DNA from 4 places in the Kitasatospora sp. NPDC091276 genome. Region 3 is predicted to be linked to each of the others. Evidence: riboswitches for the same ligand, from Rfam matches in the RefSeq annotation. Region 3 holds a riboswitch; each other region holds the start of a gene.
The links. Region 3 has a riboswitch for cyclic di-AMP ahead of AB0O19_RS20755 (M23 family metallopeptidase). Riboswitches for the same ligand answer to the same signal wherever they lie in the genome.
Positions count from the first base shown of each region.

Region 1: linked by a shared signal. The riboswitch ahead of AB0O19_RS01150 (glycoside hydrolase family 16 protein) and the one ahead of AB0O19_RS20755 (M23 family metallopeptidase) in region 3 are both predicted to bind cyclic di-AMP.
Region 2: linked by a shared signal. The riboswitch ahead of AB0O19_RS12070 (transglycosylase family protein) and the one ahead of AB0O19_RS20755 (M23 family metallopeptidase) in region 3 are both predicted to bind cyclic di-AMP.
Region 4: linked by a shared signal. The riboswitch ahead of AB0O19_RS19150 (LysM peptidoglycan-binding domain-containing M23 family metallopeptidase) and the one ahead of AB0O19_RS20755 (M23 family metallopeptidase) in region 3 are both predicted to bind cyclic di-AMP.

Region 1 covers NZ_JBFBFU010000001.1:263,963-268,281, forward strand. The annotation lists gene AB0O19_RS01145 (lipase) at 1-880, shown strand, start outside; cyclic di-AMP (ydaO/yuaA leader) riboswitch at 1,146-1,312, shown strand; gene AB0O19_RS01150 (glycoside hydrolase family 16 protein) at 1,315-2,673, shown strand; gene AB0O19_RS01155 (hypothetical protein) at 2,693-3,298, opposite strand; gene AB0O19_RS01160 (IclR family transcriptional regulator) at 3,483-4,280, opposite strand.
Region 2 covers NZ_JBFBFU010000007.1:270,219-274,537, reverse strand. The annotation lists gene AB0O19_RS12080 (septum formation initiator family protein) at 1-224, opposite strand, end outside; gene eno (phosphopyruvate hydratase) at 406-1,692, opposite strand; gene AB0O19_RS12070 (transglycosylase family protein) at 1,960-2,877, opposite strand; cyclic di-AMP (ydaO/yuaA leader) riboswitch at 2,883-3,050, opposite strand; gene AB0O19_RS12065 (cytochrome P450) at 3,261-4,319, opposite strand, start outside.
Region 3 covers NZ_JBFBFU010000015.1:170,586-174,904, reverse strand. The annotation lists gene AB0O19_RS20760 (hypothetical protein) at 1-833, shown strand, start outside; gene AB0O19_RS20755 (M23 family metallopeptidase) at 894-1,727, opposite strand; cyclic di-AMP (ydaO/yuaA leader) riboswitch at 1,740-1,898, opposite strand; gene AB0O19_RS20750 (alpha/beta hydrolase) at 2,244-3,071, shown strand; gene AB0O19_RS20745 (TetR-like C-terminal domain-containing protein) at 3,147-3,716, shown strand; gene AB0O19_RS20740 (PP2C family protein-serine/threonine phosphatase) at 3,938-4,319, shown strand, end outside.
Region 4 covers NZ_JBFBFU010000014.1:36,053-40,371, forward strand. The annotation lists gene AB0O19_RS19145 (MFS transporter) at 1-1,321, opposite strand, end outside; cyclic di-AMP (ydaO/yuaA leader) riboswitch at 1,634-1,816, shown strand; gene AB0O19_RS19150 (LysM peptidoglycan-binding domain-containing M23 family metallopeptidase) at 1,819-2,778, shown strand; gene AB0O19_RS19155 (DUF2470 domain-containing protein) at 3,058-3,777, opposite strand; gene AB0O19_RS19160 (MFS transporter) at 3,957-4,319, shown strand, end outside.

The DNA.
Region 1 (4,319 bases), on a different contig from region 3:
GGGGGAGAGCGGCACCTGCGGTGCCTCCGCCTGCCCGTCCACCGGCCTCGCCCAGTACCTCGCCGGCACCGGCCACCGGGTGTTCGCCATCGGCTTCGCCCACAAGCAGGGCGACAACCTGCTCCAGGCGCAGGCCGTCGGCGACGCCGTCGCGCTGATCCGGGCCCGCCTCGGCGTCCCCCAGGTGGACGTGGTGGCCTGGAGCAAGGGCGAGGTCGCCGCCCGGGCGTACGTGTCCTCGGTGCGCCCGTCCTGGGGGCGGGCCTACGCGGGCGACGTGCGCCGCCTGATCACCCTCGGGGGCCCGAACGGCGGGCTCGACTACGTGTACGCGCACGGCTGGTCGTTCGACCTCGCGAGCTGGCCGGCCTGCGGCGGCACCGCCAACGCGCCGTCCCCGCACCTCTACATGACCTGCTACGGCACCTACACGGCGCAGCCCTGCCTCGGCGTGCTGCCCACCGGCGGTTACGACTGCTACCCGGGCCAGCGCCAGCTGCTCGCCCGCTGGGACGGCCGGTACGGGGTGGACGGCACCGCCCAGGACTGGTGGACCACCTACTACGGCGGCCAGGGCTTCTACACCTCCGGCCAGGGCATCCAGGCGGCGATCGACGCCGGTTCGCTGATCGCGCCGCTGCAACAGGCGGGCGTCCCCGCGTCGGTGCGCACCTATCTGCTCGCGGGCGGGTCCGCCGACATCCCGGGCGTGCTCAACGAGAACCGGGGGCCCAGCGACGGCATCGTGTTCACCGCGAGCGCCCTGGACACCACCGGCATCGCGACGATCGGCGGCACCCGGCTGCTCACCGGCCTCAACCACCTGGAACTCGCCTGGGCGCCGGAGGCCGAGAGCCAGGTCGACAACTGGCTCGCTTGACCCGTGGACCCGTGGACCCGTGGACCCGTGACCCGTGGACCCGTGACCCGTCGATTCGCCGATCCGTCGTTCGGCAGCTCGACGGCTCCGCTGATCCGTCCCAACTGATCCACCACGCAGCGTCGTTGATCGACACCACTGTGACCTGTGCGACAACCGGCCCGGGCAGGTTGTCCGTTCACGGACGGCCCGCCTAGCCTGCAACCGTCGTCCGCCCTCGCGGACCCCCGCCGCCGGGACGCCGAGTCCTGTCCACCCGCCGGCCGGCAACCGAGCACCACAGCGGACGGGAGCGGGGGAACCAAGGTCAGCGCCCGGCCCGTACGCTCCCGCGTGCGGGCCGTGGCTAGGGGTGAAGCCGCTTCCACCGGCGGCCGGGCTGCCTCAGCCCGAATCCGACAGCTCACCTCGCAGGCGTCGCAGAGGACACTGCCATGCACCAGCCTGCCCGGCGCCGCGCGCCGCGCCACGCCCGCCCCTCCCACCGGGGCCGCAACGCCACCCTCGCCGTCACCGGAGCGCTCGCCGTCACCGGCGCCGGACTGCTCGGCCTGCCGGCCGTCTCCGGCGCCCAGGCCGCCACCGCCCCGACCGTCACCCAGGACCGGCTCGCCCCGGCGACCATGGTCGCCAACCAGGCCGCCACCGCCTCGCTGACCCTCCACTCCTCGGCCTGCTTCACCGCGAAGACCGTCGGCGTGGGCGTCCGGAACGCGGGCGGTGCGAACCTCGACTTCCCGGGCAACGCCTCCAACGTGCAGATCTGCCCGAGCGGCCTGTCCTTCACCAGCGGCGCACGCGCCCTGCCGGCCGGGACGTACACCCAGTTCGGCTTCTGGCAGGACCTCGGCGGGGCCTGGCACAACCTGGCCTCGCAGCAGCTGGTGGTCTCCAGCACTCCGGCGCCGACTCCGCCCCCGACCCCGGCGCCCACCACGAAGCCGACTCCCGCCCCGACCCCGACGGCGACCCCGACCCCCACCGCGACGGCGACCCCCACCGCGAAGCCGACCCCGACGAGTAGCCCGAGTAGCCCGAGCAGCCCGAGCATCCCGAGCCCGAGCGCCACCGCCAGCCCGTCGGCCGGCACCCCCGCATCCCCGGTCGCCGGCAAGTCGCTGACCTGGTCCGACGAGTTCAACGGCCCGATCAGCTGGGGCTCGCGCTGGGTCGGCGACAAGAGCACCGCGTACAAGTACGGCAACCACAACCCGGACGACAACAAGCTCGACCTGCTGAACAAGAACAACGTCAGCGTCGCGAACGGGGTTGCCACCTTCACCGCCGCGCCCGGCACCACCACGCTGGAGAACGGCAAGCAGGCCTGGAACACCGGCTTCCTGACCACCGAGGGCTCCAGCGAGGGCTTCCAGGTCAGGACCGGCGACTACGCCGAGACCCGGGTCAAGCTGCCGTCCGGCTCCGGCGCCTGGCCGGCCTTCTGGACCTGGAAGAACGGCAACGGGGAGGTCGACTCCTTCGAGTACCACCCCGACAACCCGAACCTGCTGGAGCTGACCAACCACGTCAACCCCGGCAACCCCAAGTACTACACCGACGCCGGCGCCGTCGCGAAAGACCAGTGGGTGACCATCGGCACCTATTACGGCGCCACCTCGGTGGACTGGTACGTCAACGGCGCCAAGGTGTTCTCGGACGGCAAGGGTGTCGGCGCCAACTGGTCGGCGTACCTGATCCTCAACCTGTCGGTCGGCGCGGGGAAGTACCACCCGGCGCCGCAGGGCACCGCCCCGATCACCTTCGCCGCCGACTACGTCCGCGTGTACCGGTAGGGCCTTCGGGGCTTCCGGGTCAGGAACCGGGAGCCGTCTCGACCACCGTGATGTCGAACGGCTGCCGGTTGTTCCCCTCGTCCGGGTCGTCCGCGCCGCGCACCGCGACCGAGCCGCCGGTGAGCTTGCCGATCCGCAGGTCCGGGGAGAGGCGCACCGGCACCAGCGCGGTCGCGCTGCGCAGCGGGGGCAGTCCGGCCGGGAAGGCACAGCGCACCTGCCGGCCGTTGAGCCGCACCTCGCAGTCCTCGGGGAAGTACGGGCCCTCCGGGGAGACCCCGGGAGGCAGCGTCACCAGCACGGTGAACGGTGCGGCGGTGGTGTCCGGGCCTCGGTTGGCGATGAAGGCGTGGACGGTGGTGGTGCCGCCGGGCGGGGCGGCGTCCGGGTCGAGCCGGACCATCTCCAGATCGGAGCGGGACGCCGTGGTGGCTGCCGTGTCCACCGCCGGCCGGGGATCGGGCCGCCGCAGCGCCCAGGACGGGCCGGCGGTAAGCGTCGCCACCGAACAGCCGGCCGCCATCGCGGCGACGAGCGAGGCCGCGCGGAATCCGCAGAGCCTGCTGGCCTGCCCGGACCTGCCCTGCCCGGACCCGCCCCGCATTGTCGAACGCCTGTACGTCATCGTCGTCCACCCTGTCCCGGGGCCCCGGCCGCCCGCGCCGTTGCGGGCCGCGTCCGCACCAGGGTGGCGGAGCCTGCGCCGGGGGCCGGTACAACCCGCTCGGCGTCCGCCCGAACGGGGGAGCGCACGTGCGGGAAGTCGATCCGGTCGACTTCCCGTACGTGAAGCGGGCAGTGACGATGGGTCAGGGGGCGAGGACCTGCCCCAGCCGGGTCGCGATGTGGTGCATCACCGGCACCAGCGAGGACGTGCCGGCCTGCTCCTCCAGGGCCCGGATGCGGGCCTCCGGGCCGGACACCGACAGGGCGGTGGGCGTCGGCGCGCCCGGTACGGCGAGCGCGATGCAGCGGACGCCGATCTCCTGCTCCTGGTCGTCGACCACGTAGCCGCGCTCGCGCGCCTCGGCGAGCTGGTGCAGCAGTTCCTGCGGGTCGGTGACGGTGTACTCGGTGTGCGCGGGCAGCGGGTTGGGGCCCAGGACGGCGCGCGCCTCGTCCTCGGGGAGCTGGGCCAGCAGCGCCTTGCCGACGCCCGTGCAGTGCGGCTGCACCCGTCGGCCGACCTCGGTGAACATCCGCATCGAGCGCCGCGACTGCACCTGCCCGACGTACACCACCTCGCCGCCCTCCAGCACCGCCAGGTTGGCGGTCTCGCCGGTGGCCTCCATGAGTTCGGCCAGGTAGGGGCGGGCCCAGCTGCCGAGCAGCCGGCCGGCCGTCTCGCCGAGGCGGATCAGCCGGGGGCCGAGGGTGTAGCGACGTGCGGTGTCCTGGCGTACATAGCCCTGCTGGACGAGGGTACGAACCAGGCGGTGGATGGTCGGCATCGGCAGGCCGGAGCTGGCGGAGAGCTCGCTGAGGGTGGCCACGCCGCCGGAGTCGGCCAGCGCCTCCAGGAGTTGGAAGGCGCGCTCGACGGATTGCACGCCGCCGGTCGCGCGGTCCGGGCTGGTCGTCGATGCTGTGTCGGGGGTCGAAACCACCGGCGTTCCCTTCGCTGTCGGGGAGGAGTAGAGTCCCGG
Region 2 (4,319 bases), on a different contig from region 3:
GCACGGGCCTGCGCCTTGACGTACTCGGGGTCCTGCCAGCGGGCCTTCTCCCGGCGCAGCTGCTCGACCTGCTGGCGGGAGCGGTCGGCCTTCGCCTGCTGGGCGGAGATCTCGGCGCGCTGGGAGATGAACTGCCGCGTCGGGTAGGCGAGGATCGCCACCAGCGAGCAGAGCACCAGGACGAGGACGGTCGCCCGGCTCGTGAAGCGAGGCCGGGCCGCCAAGCCCGGGATCCTCCAGCCTGCCATCTCCCGTTCCCCTCCTGGTCGCGACGGTGCCCCGCCGTCCACCCTACGGGGTGAACGGCGGGGCACCGGTCAGGCGTGCTCACCGGTCGGCGGAGCGACCGTGCTCGCCGCTCCGAGGAGCGGCTGAGCCTGCTGCTCCGCGGAGCGGCTGTGCTTGCTATTCCGCAGAGCGGAAGCGCGGGAAGGCGCCGCGGCCGGCGTACTCGGCGGCGTCGTCGAGGATCTCCTCGATGCGCAGCAGCTGGTTGTACTTGGCGACGCGCTCGGAGCGGGCCGGGGCACCGGTCTTGATCTGGCCGCAGTTGGTGGCGACGGCCAGGTCGGCGATGGTGACGTCCTCGGTCTCGCCGGAGCGGTGCGACATCATGCAGCGGTAGCCGTTGCGCTGGGCCAGCTCGACGGCGTCCAGGGTCTCGGTCAGCGAGCCGATCTGGTTCACCTTCACCAGCAGCGCGTTGGCGGTGCCGGTCTCGATTCCCCTGGCCAGGCGGGCCGGGTTGGTGACGAACAGGTCGTCGCCGACCAGCTGGACCTTGTCGCCCAGCTTGACGGTCATGGCCTTCCAGCCGTCCCAGTCCGACTCGTCCAGCGGGTCCTCGATGGAGACCAGCGGGTAGGCGTCGACCAGCTCGGCGTAGTACTCGATGAGCTCGGCGGCGGAGATGGCCTTGCCCTCGAACTGGTAGGCGCCGTCCTCGTAGAACTCGGACGCGGCGACGTCCAGGGCGAGCGCGATGTCACGGCCGGGCACGTAGCCGGCCTTCTGGATGGCCTCGGTGATGAGGTCCAGGGCCTCGCGGTTGCTGTCCAGGTTCGGCGCGAAGCCGCCCTCGTCGCCGAGGCCGGTGGACAGGCCGCGCTCCTTCAGCACGCCCTTGAGGGTGTGGTAGACCTCGACGCCCCAGCGGACGGCCTCGGAGAAGGACTCCGCGCCGATCGGGGCGATCATGAACTCCTGGATGTCGACGTTGGAGTCCGCGTGCGAACCGCCGTTGAGGATGTTCATCATCGGAACGGGCAGCACGTGCGCGTTCGGGCCGCCCAGGTAGCGGAACAGCGGCAGGTCGCTGGCCTCGGAGGCGGCGTGCGCCACGGCCAGCGAGACGCCCAGGATCGCGTTGGCGCCGAGCGAGGACTTGTCCGGGGTGGCGTCCAGGTCGAGCATGGCCTGGTCGATCAGGCGCTGCTCGGTGGCGTCGTAGCCGACCAGCTCCGGGCCGATCTGCTCGATGACGGCCAGGACGGCCTTCTCCACGCCCTTGCCGAAGTAGCGGTTCTTGTCACCGTCGCGCAGCTCGAGCGCCTCGAAGGCGCCGGTGGAGGCACCCGACGGGACAGCGGCACGGCCGGTGCTGCCGTCGTCGAGGCCGACCTCGACCTCGACCGTGGGGTTGCCACGCGAGTCGAGGATCTCACGGGCTACGACGACATCGATGGACGGCACGAGGCATCTCCTTGCGGAAGCAGGGTCCGGCTGACGTTGGGTGCTGCCGGCGGGACGATTGCGGAGTCGTTACGACCAGAGCCTAACCGCCCCGGCCCCCGGGGCCGCGCTGGCCTCGGTCCCGTCTCAGCGTGTGGCCCGGCTACCCACCGGTAGTTCACCTGCTTGCCCGATCGAAGCGGGCGAATACGGGGGAATGCGGGCGAAGGGGGACGGGTCCCGTCCCCCTTCGCCCGCAGGGCGCGGGCCGTTCAGGGCCCGGGCCGCTCAGCCGAGGTGCAGCACCTGGCCGGGCATGATCAGGTTGGGGTTGCCGCCGACGGTGCCGCGGTTGCCGTCGTACACCGACTGCCAGCCGCCGGACACGCCCTGGGCGGCGGCGATCGTCGACAGCGTGTCGCCGGCCCGGACGGTGTAGTCGTGACCGCCCTGCGCGGCGGCGGGCTGCGCGGCCGGGGCGGACTGCGCGGGCTGCGCGGCGCGGGGCGCGTACTGCGGCTGGGCGGCGGGCTGGCCCGCGTACTGCTGGTAGACGCTCTGGTGGCTGGTCCAGTACCAGGCGCCGTTGTTCTGGTACCAGTACACCTTCGCGTCGGCGTCCCAGCCGGCCTTGCCGGAGAAGCCCTGGGTCTGCGGCTGCGTCTGCTGCGGGGCCTGCTGGACGGGCTGCTGGGCGGCCGGCTTCGGGGCGGCCTGCTTGACCGGCTGCTGGGCGGGCTTCGGGGCCTGCGCCTGCTGGGTCGGCTTGGCGGCGGACTGCTTGGCGGGCTTGGCGTCCGTGGAGGTGTCCACGGAGGCCGGGGCGCCGCCCTTGCTCAGGCCCGCCTTCTGGGAGCAGACCGGCCAGGCGCCCGGGCCCTGCGAGGCCAGCACCTTCTCGGCGACCGAGATCTGCTGCGCCTTGCTGGCCTGGTTGGCCTGCGGGGCGTAGGAGGTGCCGCCGTACGCCTTCCAGGTGCTGGGCGTGAACTGCAGGCCGCCGGAGAAGCCGTTGCCGGTGTTGATGCTCCAGTTGCCGCCGCTCTCGCACTGGGCGACGGCGTCCCAGGTGGAGGCCGGGGCGGCGGAGGCGCCGGTGGCGGTGAGGAGCGGCATCGCGAGTCCGACGCCGGCCACACCGGCGACGGCGATGGCCTTCTCGGTCTGGGTGCGACGGCGGTGGCGGCCGGTTCCAACGAACAGCATGAAGAGGTCCCTCTCCGCACGCCTGCGAGGTGAGCTGTCGGGTTCGGACCGGGAGGTGGCCCGGCCGCCGAAAGCGGAAACGATTCCGCTCGGGCGGCTTCACCCCAAGCCGTCGGGGAACGGCAACAAACCTGGTTCCCCCGCCCCTGCCCAGGGTCTGGTCGGTTTCCCGTGACGCGGCGGGCAGGATTCGGCGTTCCGCGCACGAGGTCCGCAGCTGCGAACTCCAGGGAGAGTAGACAGATCATCAGACCAATAACAAGCTCATATCACCGACATCACACACAAATTACGGCGCGTGGTCAATCGCCTACCAACGGCGGCGGTATGTCCGGATTAATGCGGGTTCAGACCTGGCTCCACGGGCCTCCGGAGACATGCCGTCAGCGTGTCGGGGCGTCGGTCGGCGTGACCGGCGGCGCGTGCGGAGAGCGGGTCTCCGGAGTGAATTCGACCGGGAGTTCCCGCAGGCCACGCATGATCAGGCCGCCCCTCCAGCGCAGGTTCTCCGGGTTTTCCGCGAGCCGCAGGTCCGGCAGCCGGGAAAGCAGCGTGGCCAGTGCGCTCCGCCCCTCCAGGCGGGCCAGCGGGGCGCCGATGCAGTAGTGGATCCCGTGGCCGAAACCCAGGTGCGGATTGTCCGTGCGGGCCAGGTCCAGGGTGTTCTCGTCCGCGAACCTGGCCGGATCGCGATCCGCCGCGGCCAGCACCACCAGCACCGGATCACCCACCGGGATGTCCACCCCGCCGATCGACAGCGGCCGCGTCGCGAAACGCCACGTCGCCATCTCCACCGGCCCGTCGTAGCGCAGGAGTTCCTCGATCCCGGTCTCCAGCAGCGCCGTCTCGCCGCGCACCACCGACTCCTGCAGCAGCCTGCGCTGCTCCGGGTTGCGCAGCAGCGCGTACGTGCCGTTGCCGATCAGGTTGACGGTCGTCTCGAACCCCGCGAACAGGAGGATGAACGCCATCGCGGCGGCCTCGTTCTCGTTCAGGTGCTCGCCGTGGTCGCTCGCCCGGATCAGGCCCGAGATCAAGTCATCACCCGGATCCGCCCGCTTGCGGTGGATCAGCTCCAGCAGGTACGCCCGCATCCGCTTCACCGCCCGCCCCACGCCTCCGCGTTGGCCGCCGCCGTGCCGGATCATCATCCCGGCCCAGTCCCGGAAGTCGTCCTGGTCCTCGGCCGGCACGCCCAGCAGGTCGCAGATCGCGTAGATGGGGAGCGGGAACGCGAACTCGTGGATCAGGTCCGCCGAACCGCGCTGCGCGAAGCCGTCGATCAGCCGGTCCGTGAGCTGCTGCACCCGCGGCTCGAACTCCGCCACCCGGCGCGGCGTGAACGCCTTCGACACCAGCCGGCGCAGCCGGGTGTGGTCCGGCGGGTCGATGTTCAGCAGATGCGTCATCAAGTCCGCCTGGCGCTCCCCCGGAATTCCCAC
Region 3 (4,319 bases):
ACGGCTGGCCCGAACTGACCTCGAACGCGGTGGAGCACCTGCTGTACGAGCGGCTCTACCTGTACGTCCAACCCGAACCGGAGGCGGACCCGCTGGCGTACGGCGCCGCCGTCCGGCTGCTGACCGACCACCAGCGGGCCGCCAAGCGGCTCAACGCCAAGCGCCAGGAGCGGCTGCACGCCGAGGCCGAGTGGCAGGGCGAGGTCGCGGCCGGGCTGCTGCGCCGCGCCGACCTGGTGACCTGGCCCCGGCTGTACGCGCTGCTGCTGCACGCGTACGGGGCGGACGTCGCGGATCCGGAGGCGGTGCGGGAGTGGCTGACCGGCTTCCGGGAGCTGGCGCAGGAGGAGCGGCTGGCCGTGTTCGCCGCACTGGCGCAGACCGGCTGGCTGGACGAGGTGGACGAGCAGGGCTGGAGCCCGACCCGGGTGATCTCGGTCGGCATGGCCACCGACGGCGCGCGCCGGCTGCTGGAGCAGGGCCTGATGCGGCGCAGCTACCGCAACCTGGCCGAGCTGACCGCGCTGGGCCGGCCGATGCCGGACGAACTGGCCGGGGACTTCGGGGCGTTCGAGGAGGCGGCGGTGGAGGCCGCGCTCGACCTGTACGGGGAGTGGACGGTGCCCGGGCTGCCGCGACTGCTGGTGGAGGAGTTCCCGGACCTCGCGCCGGAGCCGGGGCAGGAGGAGATCGACGCGTACCTGGCCGGGCTGGCGCAGGAGGAGTTCGACGCCCGCCTGGAGGGGCTGGCGGGCCCGGCGCAGGAGGAGTTCGACGCGCACCCGGCGGAGCCGGCGCACCCGGCGGAGTCGGCGGACCCGGCGCAGGAGTGACGCGGCGAAGCCCCGGCCGCGGTGCCTTCTGGTTCCGGCGGCCGGGGCTTCGCGGGTGCGTCAGGGGTTGAGGCCGCGCTGCTGGAACCAGGTCTCCGGGTCGACGGGGGCGCCGCCACCGGGGCGGACCTCCACGTGCAGGTGCGCGCCGGTGACGTTGCCGGTGGCGCCGACCTTGCCGATCTGCTGGCCGGAGCCGACCTTGCCGGAGCCCTTGATGATCGAGGAGAGGTGGCAGTACCAGATCTCGGTGCCGTCGGGCAGGGTCTCGACGATCCGGTAGCCGTACGAGCCGGACCAGCCGGCCGAGGTGATGGTGCCCTGGCCGACCGCGTAGACGGGGGTGCCGGTGTCGGCGGCGAAGTCCAGGCCGGTGTGCAGGTGGGCCCAGTAGCGGGCGCTCTGGCCGTAGTGGGCGGTGAGGTGGTAGTCGCGCACCGGCAGGGTGAGGGCGGCGGCCTTGGCCCGCTCGGCCTCCTCGGCGGCCCGCTTGGCCTCGGCCTCCTTGGCGGCGGCCTTGGCCTCCGCCTCCTTCGCGGCCTGGACGCGGGCGTCCTCCTCGGCGGCGGTGCGCTGGCTGTCGGCCTGCAGCTGGATGCGGGCGGCGAGCGCGAGGCCGGGGTCGGCGGAGAGGGCGACCGGGGTCTCGTCCGGGGTCTCGATGGCGGGGGCGGCGGCCGGGGTGGCGGAGGCGAAGCCGGTGGCGCCCAGGGTGGCGGCGACGGCGGTGACGCCGAGCAGCGGGGAGGCCCCACGGACCTGACGCGGCATCCGGTGCCGGTTGGTCTCGGCCTCCGGGCCCGCGTACTCGGAGCCGTCCGGGCCGGGGTGGTCGAGGAGCCGGGTACCTGCTGCAAGGCCGGCCGGGTGTGCCGGAGTGTGCGTCGACGCCACGGAGGCGCGCTCCTTTCCTTCCTTCGCGCCTACCGGGTTAGCTGACGGGTTCGGAGCAGGAAGGTCTCCTACGGCCGGGCCGGAGCCCCGCCGATTCACCCCAAGGAACGTGGTTCCCCGGCTCCCTGACCTGCCCGGAGGCCGGTCGGCGGGATTAGGCGACGGCGCACGGTGCCGTCTGGGTACGGCGTTGACGACCGCGCTGCGTTATCAAACGTTAATCCTAGGAGGCCCTGATTCCAAGCCGTTCGCCCGGGACGACCGGAGACGGGCGGGGCACTCCGGGGCACGACGGGCGTTTTGTTCCCCTTGGGCACCCCTGCACCCCCTTGAGCGCCGTTGACGCCACCTCACGTGATCGAACGTCAACGAACGACCCTTCATCCGCGCACTCCCCGCCGACCTCCCCCGCTCCGCAGGGCGCGAGGGCTTGACGGCTAAGGCTATTAGCCTTAGCTTTAAGGCTATCGGCGGCAGCGCCGAAGCCCCGCACCGGCAACCCTCCGGAGGCCCACCGTGAACGCCACCAGCGCCCCCACCACCCAGTACCTCGACGTCACCGGCGGCCGCCTCGCCTACGACGACACCCGACAGGGCGACGGCGCCCCCGTCGTGCTGCTCCCCGGAATGCTCGACACCCGCGCCGCCTACCGGCACCTCCGCCCGCTGCTGGCCGCCGCCGGCCGCCGGGTCGTCACCATGGACCTGCGCGGCTTCGGGGAATCCTCGATCATCTGGGACGACTACTCCCCCGCCGCCATCGCCACCGACGTCCTCGCCCTGCTCGACCACCTCGGCATCGACCGCGCCGTCCTGGTCGGCAACTCCTACACCGGCGCGACGGTCGTCAAGGCCGCCGGCGACGCCCCCGAGCGGGTCGCCGGCATCGCCCTGATCGACGCCTTCGTCGAGAACCCCCCGCCCGGCGCCCTCATGCGCGGCGCCCTCCGCGTCATGGGCTTCCTGACCGTCCACTCGCCCGCCTTCTGGGGCCTCTACCAGCGCAAGCTGGCCTACCCGGGCGCCAAGCCCGCCGACTTCGACCCGTACGTGGCCGGACTCGTCGCCGCCATGCGCACCCCCGGCCGCAAGACCGCCACCCGCGGACACGTCAGCGGGGACTCCGCGCCCGTCGGCTGGACCGCGGCCGTGCGCTGCCCCTCGCTCGTCATCATGGGCAGCAAGGACCCCGACTTCCCCGAGCCGGAAGCCGTCGCCGACCGGCAGGCCGCCGCGCTCAACGCGCGGAAGGTCATGATCGACGGATCCGGGCACTACCCGATGGCCGACAACCCGCAGGCCACCGCCGGCGCCCTGCTGCCCTTCCTCGCCGACCTCGCCTGAGCCCCGCCCGCCCACGTCAGCCACGCCACGCCACGCCCCGCCACGTACGCCTTCCACCGACGGAGAGCCCACACCATGCCCCGAGTAGGACTCACCCCCGAGCAGGTCGTCGACCACGCCATCGCCCTCATCGACGAGCAGGGCGCCGACGCCCTCACCCTGGCCGCCGTCGCCGCCCGGGCCGGGGTCGCCACCCCGTCGCTGTACAAGCACGTCAGCGGCGGCCTCGCCGAACTGCGGCGGCTCATCGCCGTCCGGGTCACCGAGGAACTCGCCGACCGGCTCGCCGAGGCCGCCGTCGGCCGCAGCGGCGACGACGCCGTCGACACCGTCCTGCGCGCCTACCACGCGTACGCCACCGAGTACCCGCACCGCTACAACGCCCTCCCGCAGGCCCCGCAGCCGGACGACGACCTCACCCGCGCGGCCGGCCGGCTCGTCGGGGTGATCATCGCCGTCCTGCGGGAGTACGGCCTCGACGGCGCGGAGGCGATCCACGCCGCCCGTACCGTCCGCTCCGTCGCCCACGGCTTCGCCTCCCTCTCCATCGGCGGCGGCTTCCAGCTCGCCGAAGACCTGGCCACCACCCAGAGCCGCCTCATCACCCTCCTCACCACCGGGCTCCGCACCTGGCCCACCCCCTGAGACGCCGGCCACCGCACCGGCCGCGGCACGACCCGCCCGGTCTCCCCCGACGACGGAACGGCCGGCGCACCGGGTGAGGCGTGCGCGGGAAGTCGGACCCGCCGACTTCCCGTGCGGCGGGCAGGCAGCGGGCCTGGGGGTGGTGGGGGCGGACGGGTTAGTGTGGCCGGGCTGACTGGTGGTCATGACAGGGGACCGCCGACCCCTTGGCGGAGGTCCACGTGCCCGCACCGATAGCGAGGGCGCGGCGGTGGTACCTGCGGCTGCTGGACGGGAACGCCCGGGCCGCGCGGTACGCGCTGGGGGTGCTGCTCGGAGTGACCGCGGTGCTGAGCGTGCTGCCGATCGTGCTGCCGTACAGCTGGCCGCCGTCGGCGCTGGTGCTGCCGCTGGTGGTCGGCGGGCTGCTGTTGCGGCGCGGGCAGCTGCTGGTGCTGGTGTGCGCGGCGCTGGCCGGCGGGGTGCTGGGGGCGGTGGTGCGGGATCCGCTCGGGGTGCGGATCGGGGTGACGCTGGTACTGGCCGCGACCGCGGTGACGGTGCTGGCCGCGAACCGGTTCCGGCACCGGCTGGGTCTGCGCGGGACCCAGGGCGATTCGATGC
Region 4 (4,319 bases), on a different contig from region 3:
TGCGGAAGGCGGAGTCCACCGCGGACGGCACCCGGTAGGCGTCGCCGCTCAGCCCGGCGAGCGAGGGCAGCGCGGCGACCGCGAGCAGCCCGGCCGCGCGGGCGGCGGCGTTGTTGACGCCGCTGGCGATGCCCGCGTGCCGGACCTCGACGGCGGCCAGCACCGTCGCCGTCAGCGGCGCGACCAGCAGGGTCATCCCGCAGCCCAGCACCGTGACGGCGGGCAGCACGTCCGCCCAGTAGGAGGAGCCGGGGCCGGTGCGCAGCATCAGCAGCACCCCGGCGGCGCACAGCAGCGGACCGACGGTGAGCGGGATCCGGGGGCCGATCCGCTTGCCCAGCCGCCCGGCGCGTGCCGACAGGGTCAGCATCAGCACGGTGATCGGGACCAGGGCGAGGCCGGAGACCAGCGGGGAGAAGCCGGAGACGATCTGCAACTGCACCACCAGCAGGAAGAACACCCCGCTGAACGCCGCGTAGACGCAGAGGGTGACCAGGTTGACGGCGGTGAACAGCCGGGAGGAGAAGAGGCCGAGCGGCAGCATCGGCTCGGCGGCGCGGCGCTCGACCGCGATGAAGGCCGCGCCGAGCAGCAGGCCGATCGCGCCGGTGAGCCAGACCGCGGGGGACAGGCCCTCCCCGGCGGCGGTCAGCGCGTAGGTGATCGCGCCGAGGGCGAGCGCGGCGAGCAGCGCGCCGGGGACGTCGAAGCGGCCGACGGCGCTCTCGTTCCGGCTCTCGGGGACGAACCGGGAGGTGACCGCGACCACGGCGGCCGCGAGCGGAAGGTTCAGCAGGAAGATCCACCGCCAGCCGGGGCCGTCCACCAGCCAGCCGCCGAGGAAGGGGCCGACCGCGGCCGACACCCCGCCGAGGCCCGACCACAGGCCGACCGCCGCCGAGCGGTCGTCCGGGTGGAAGACGGCTTGCAGCATGGCGAGCGAACCGGGGGTGAGCAGCGCCCCGCCGATGCCCTGGACGGCGCGGGCGGCGATCAGCACGTGGATGGTGGGGGCGGCGGCGCAGGCCGCGGAGGCGGCGGCGAACCAGAGCACGCCGATCAGGAAGACCCGGCGCCGGCCGTACCGGTCGCCGAGCGCGCCGCCGAGCAGGATCAGTCCGGCCAGGGTGAGCAGGTAGGCGTTGAGCGTCCACTGCAGGGACGCGAGGGAGGCGCCGAGATCGGTGCCGATGCGGGGCAGCGCGACGTTCACCACGGTGCCGTCGAGCATCGCCATGCTGGAGCCGAGCACCGTCGCGAGGAGGACCCAGCGTCCCCGCGAGGTGCCCAGGCGCAGTGTTCCTGCTTCGGAGGTGGCCACGGGCCGATCCTGCGCCCGTGGGGCGTACGTGACAAGGGTCACCGGGTGGCGTGTCGGTGGGTGCGCGGTGCGTGAGCGGGCGGGTGCGCAGCGGTGGCGGAATCGGCGCAGCGTCGTGGATCAGTGGCGCCGGGTGAATGGATTGTGCACGTACGGTGCGGCCGATCATTCGGAGGGTCACCGCAGCTCGGGGGGTTGTCGGCGGTTCAAGTGATCGACATTGCTTCACCCGAACGGATGGGTTTTAGTTCAGCGACCGCCCGGCCAGTCCGGACGGATCCACCGGGTGGAACGCCGAATCCTGCCGCTGCCCGGTGGCTCGCACCGAACTCTGTACGGCAGGAGCGGGGGACCCACAGGTAAGTCGCCGGACCGGAAACGGCACGCTTTCGCGTACCCGGATCCAGGGCCGGCTAGGGGTGAAGCCGCATGTGCGGCCGGGCAACTCCAGCCCGAACCCGACAGCTCACCTCGCAGGCGTCGGAGAGGAAAATTCCATGCCTGCACAGGCTCGTCGTATCGCCCTGCCCCGCGCCGCCCGCATCGGGATCGCCACCGCCGTCACCGGTGTCTCCTTCGCCCTGCCGCTCGTCACCGCGATGAGCGCCCAGGCCCACCCCGCGCCGGCCGCCGCGGTCACCGCCGCCCCGGCCGCCGCTCCCGCCGACCAGGCCCAGGCCTCGTCGCAGGAGAGCTACCGCGTCGTCAGCGGTGACACCCTGTCCCGGATCGCCGACGCCCAGCACGTCGACGGCGGCTGGCAGGCGCTGTACGACCACAACCGCGAGGTCGTCGGCGGCAACCCGGACCTGATCTTCCCCGGTCAGCGGCTCGTGATCGCCGGCCAGGCCGCCCCGGCCAAGCCCGCTGCCCCGGCGAAGCCCGCCCAGCCGTCCGCCCAGGACGCCGCGCCGGCCACCACCGCCGCCAAGCCGCAGGCCCAGCTGGAGGTCCGGACCGAGGCGGCCAAGCCGTCCGCCCAGCTCCAGACCCAGCTGCAGACCGCCGCGCCGTCCGCCACGGTCAGCACCGTCCCGGTCGCCGCCGCCTCCGCCTTCGTCGCCCCGCTGGCCAGCCCGAAGCTGGGCACCGCCTACGGCGTGGCCGGCTCGATGTGGGCCTCCGGCCACCACACCGGCCAGGACTTCGTCGCCTCCACCGGCACCCCGCTGCGCGCCGTCGGCAACGGCGTCGTGGTGAAGGCCGGCAACGGCGGCGCCTACGGCAACGAGGTCGAGATCAAGCTCGCCGACGGCCACTACGCCGAGTACGCGCACCTCTCCTCGATCGGTGTGAAGATCGGTCAGGCCGTCAAGGCCGGACAGCAGATCGGCCTCTCCGGCGCGACCGGCAACGTGACCGGCCCGCACCTGCACTTCGAGATCCGCAACGGCTCGGAGTACGGCTCGGACATCAACCCGGTCGCCTACCTGCGGGCCCACGGCGTCGCGCTCTGACCCGTACCGGATGTACCGGATGTACCGGATCTGCCGGATGTGCCGGATGAGGAACCACCGCTGCTACGGGGCGAATCGACCGCCCGGGATGGTCATGTCGGGTGACCGCTCGACCGGGTGATCGCCGCAGCAGTGGACATGGGCGCGGGACACGCCCAGGCCGGCCCGGCTCGCGAGACTTCTCTCGCGAGCCGGGCCGGCCGCTGTCGTTTCCGGGCCTTGGTGGGTGCCCCCAAGGCGAATTGACGATGTGTCAGATATGTGGGCTGGTGGGCCGGTTCAGAGCCGGTGGGCGGGCAGCCCGTGCTGGGCGGCGGTCAGCAGCTCGTGCATCCGCTGCCCGAAGTCCTCGGTGTCGGCGGCCGGTTCGGGGAAGACCAGGCGGACGTCGCGGTGGCCGTGCGGGTGGTCCAGGCGCAGGACCAGGCCGTGGCGGTCCAGGGCGAGCGGGCGGACCTCCGGGTGCTGGGCGAGCAGGTCCGGGTCGAGCAGCCGGGTGAGGACGGCGAGGGCGTCGGCGTGGTCGTCGGCGAGGTGGGTGAGCATGGCGGCCTCGTAGCGGGCCAGCGGGTCGGGCGCGGCGAGGGCGAGGTCGCCGGCGGTGAGCGCGCCGGTGCCGTACGGGGTGGCGAGGACGGCGTGGGCGACGTCCACGCGCAGGTGGACGCTGAGGCCGTCGTCGGCGAGGTGGGCCAGGTGTAGTCGGCCGGCCAGGGTGAGGCGGGCGCGGATCCGGTCGCGGACGGCGACGGGGGAGATGTCGGTGACGTCCAGGACGACGGCGAGTCCGTCGGTGGCGCGGGCGGCGGCGGTGGCGAGCGGGTCGCCCAGCGGGGCGCGCAGGCGCAGCCGGGAGCCGTGGACGGAGACCGGGGTGTCGAGGTCGTGGTGTTCGCCGCAGGCGCGGACGGTGAGCGAGGAGGTCGCGCTGAGCAGGCTCTGGACGCGCTCGGCGGTGGTGGGTTCGGGCACCTCGGCGTCGCCGGCGGGCAGGCTCATGACGGACCTCCAGTTAGTTAGGTGAGCCTAACCTAATCTCCGCTCGGGGGTGTGGCAAGTGGCGTGGCCGGGATCGCTGTCGTCAGGGATAGATGGCGCTTGCAAGTACCTGCGGGTGTCTCGTATTGTCGACGCTGGTAGTTGCATGCGCAACGGTTCTCTCTGGAAAGCGGTCCCTCATGCCCCTCGCGCTCCTGGCGCTGGCGATCAGCGCCTTCGGTATCGGCACCACCGAGTTCGTGATCATGGGCCTGCTGCCCGAGGTCGCCGGCGACTTCTCGGTCTCCATCCCCACTGCCGGTCTGCTGATCTCCGGCTACGCGCTCGGCGTCGTGGTCGGCGGCCCGCTGCTCACCATCCTCGGCACCCGGGCCCCCCGCAAGGGCATGCTGCTGACGCTGATGGGCCTGTTCGTGGTGGGCAACCTGATCGCGGCCGTCGCCCCCGCCTTCGGGCTGCTGATGATCGGGCGGATCGTCAGCGCCTTCGCGCACGGCGCGTTCTTCGGCATCGGCTCGGTCGTCGCCGCCGACCTGGTCGCC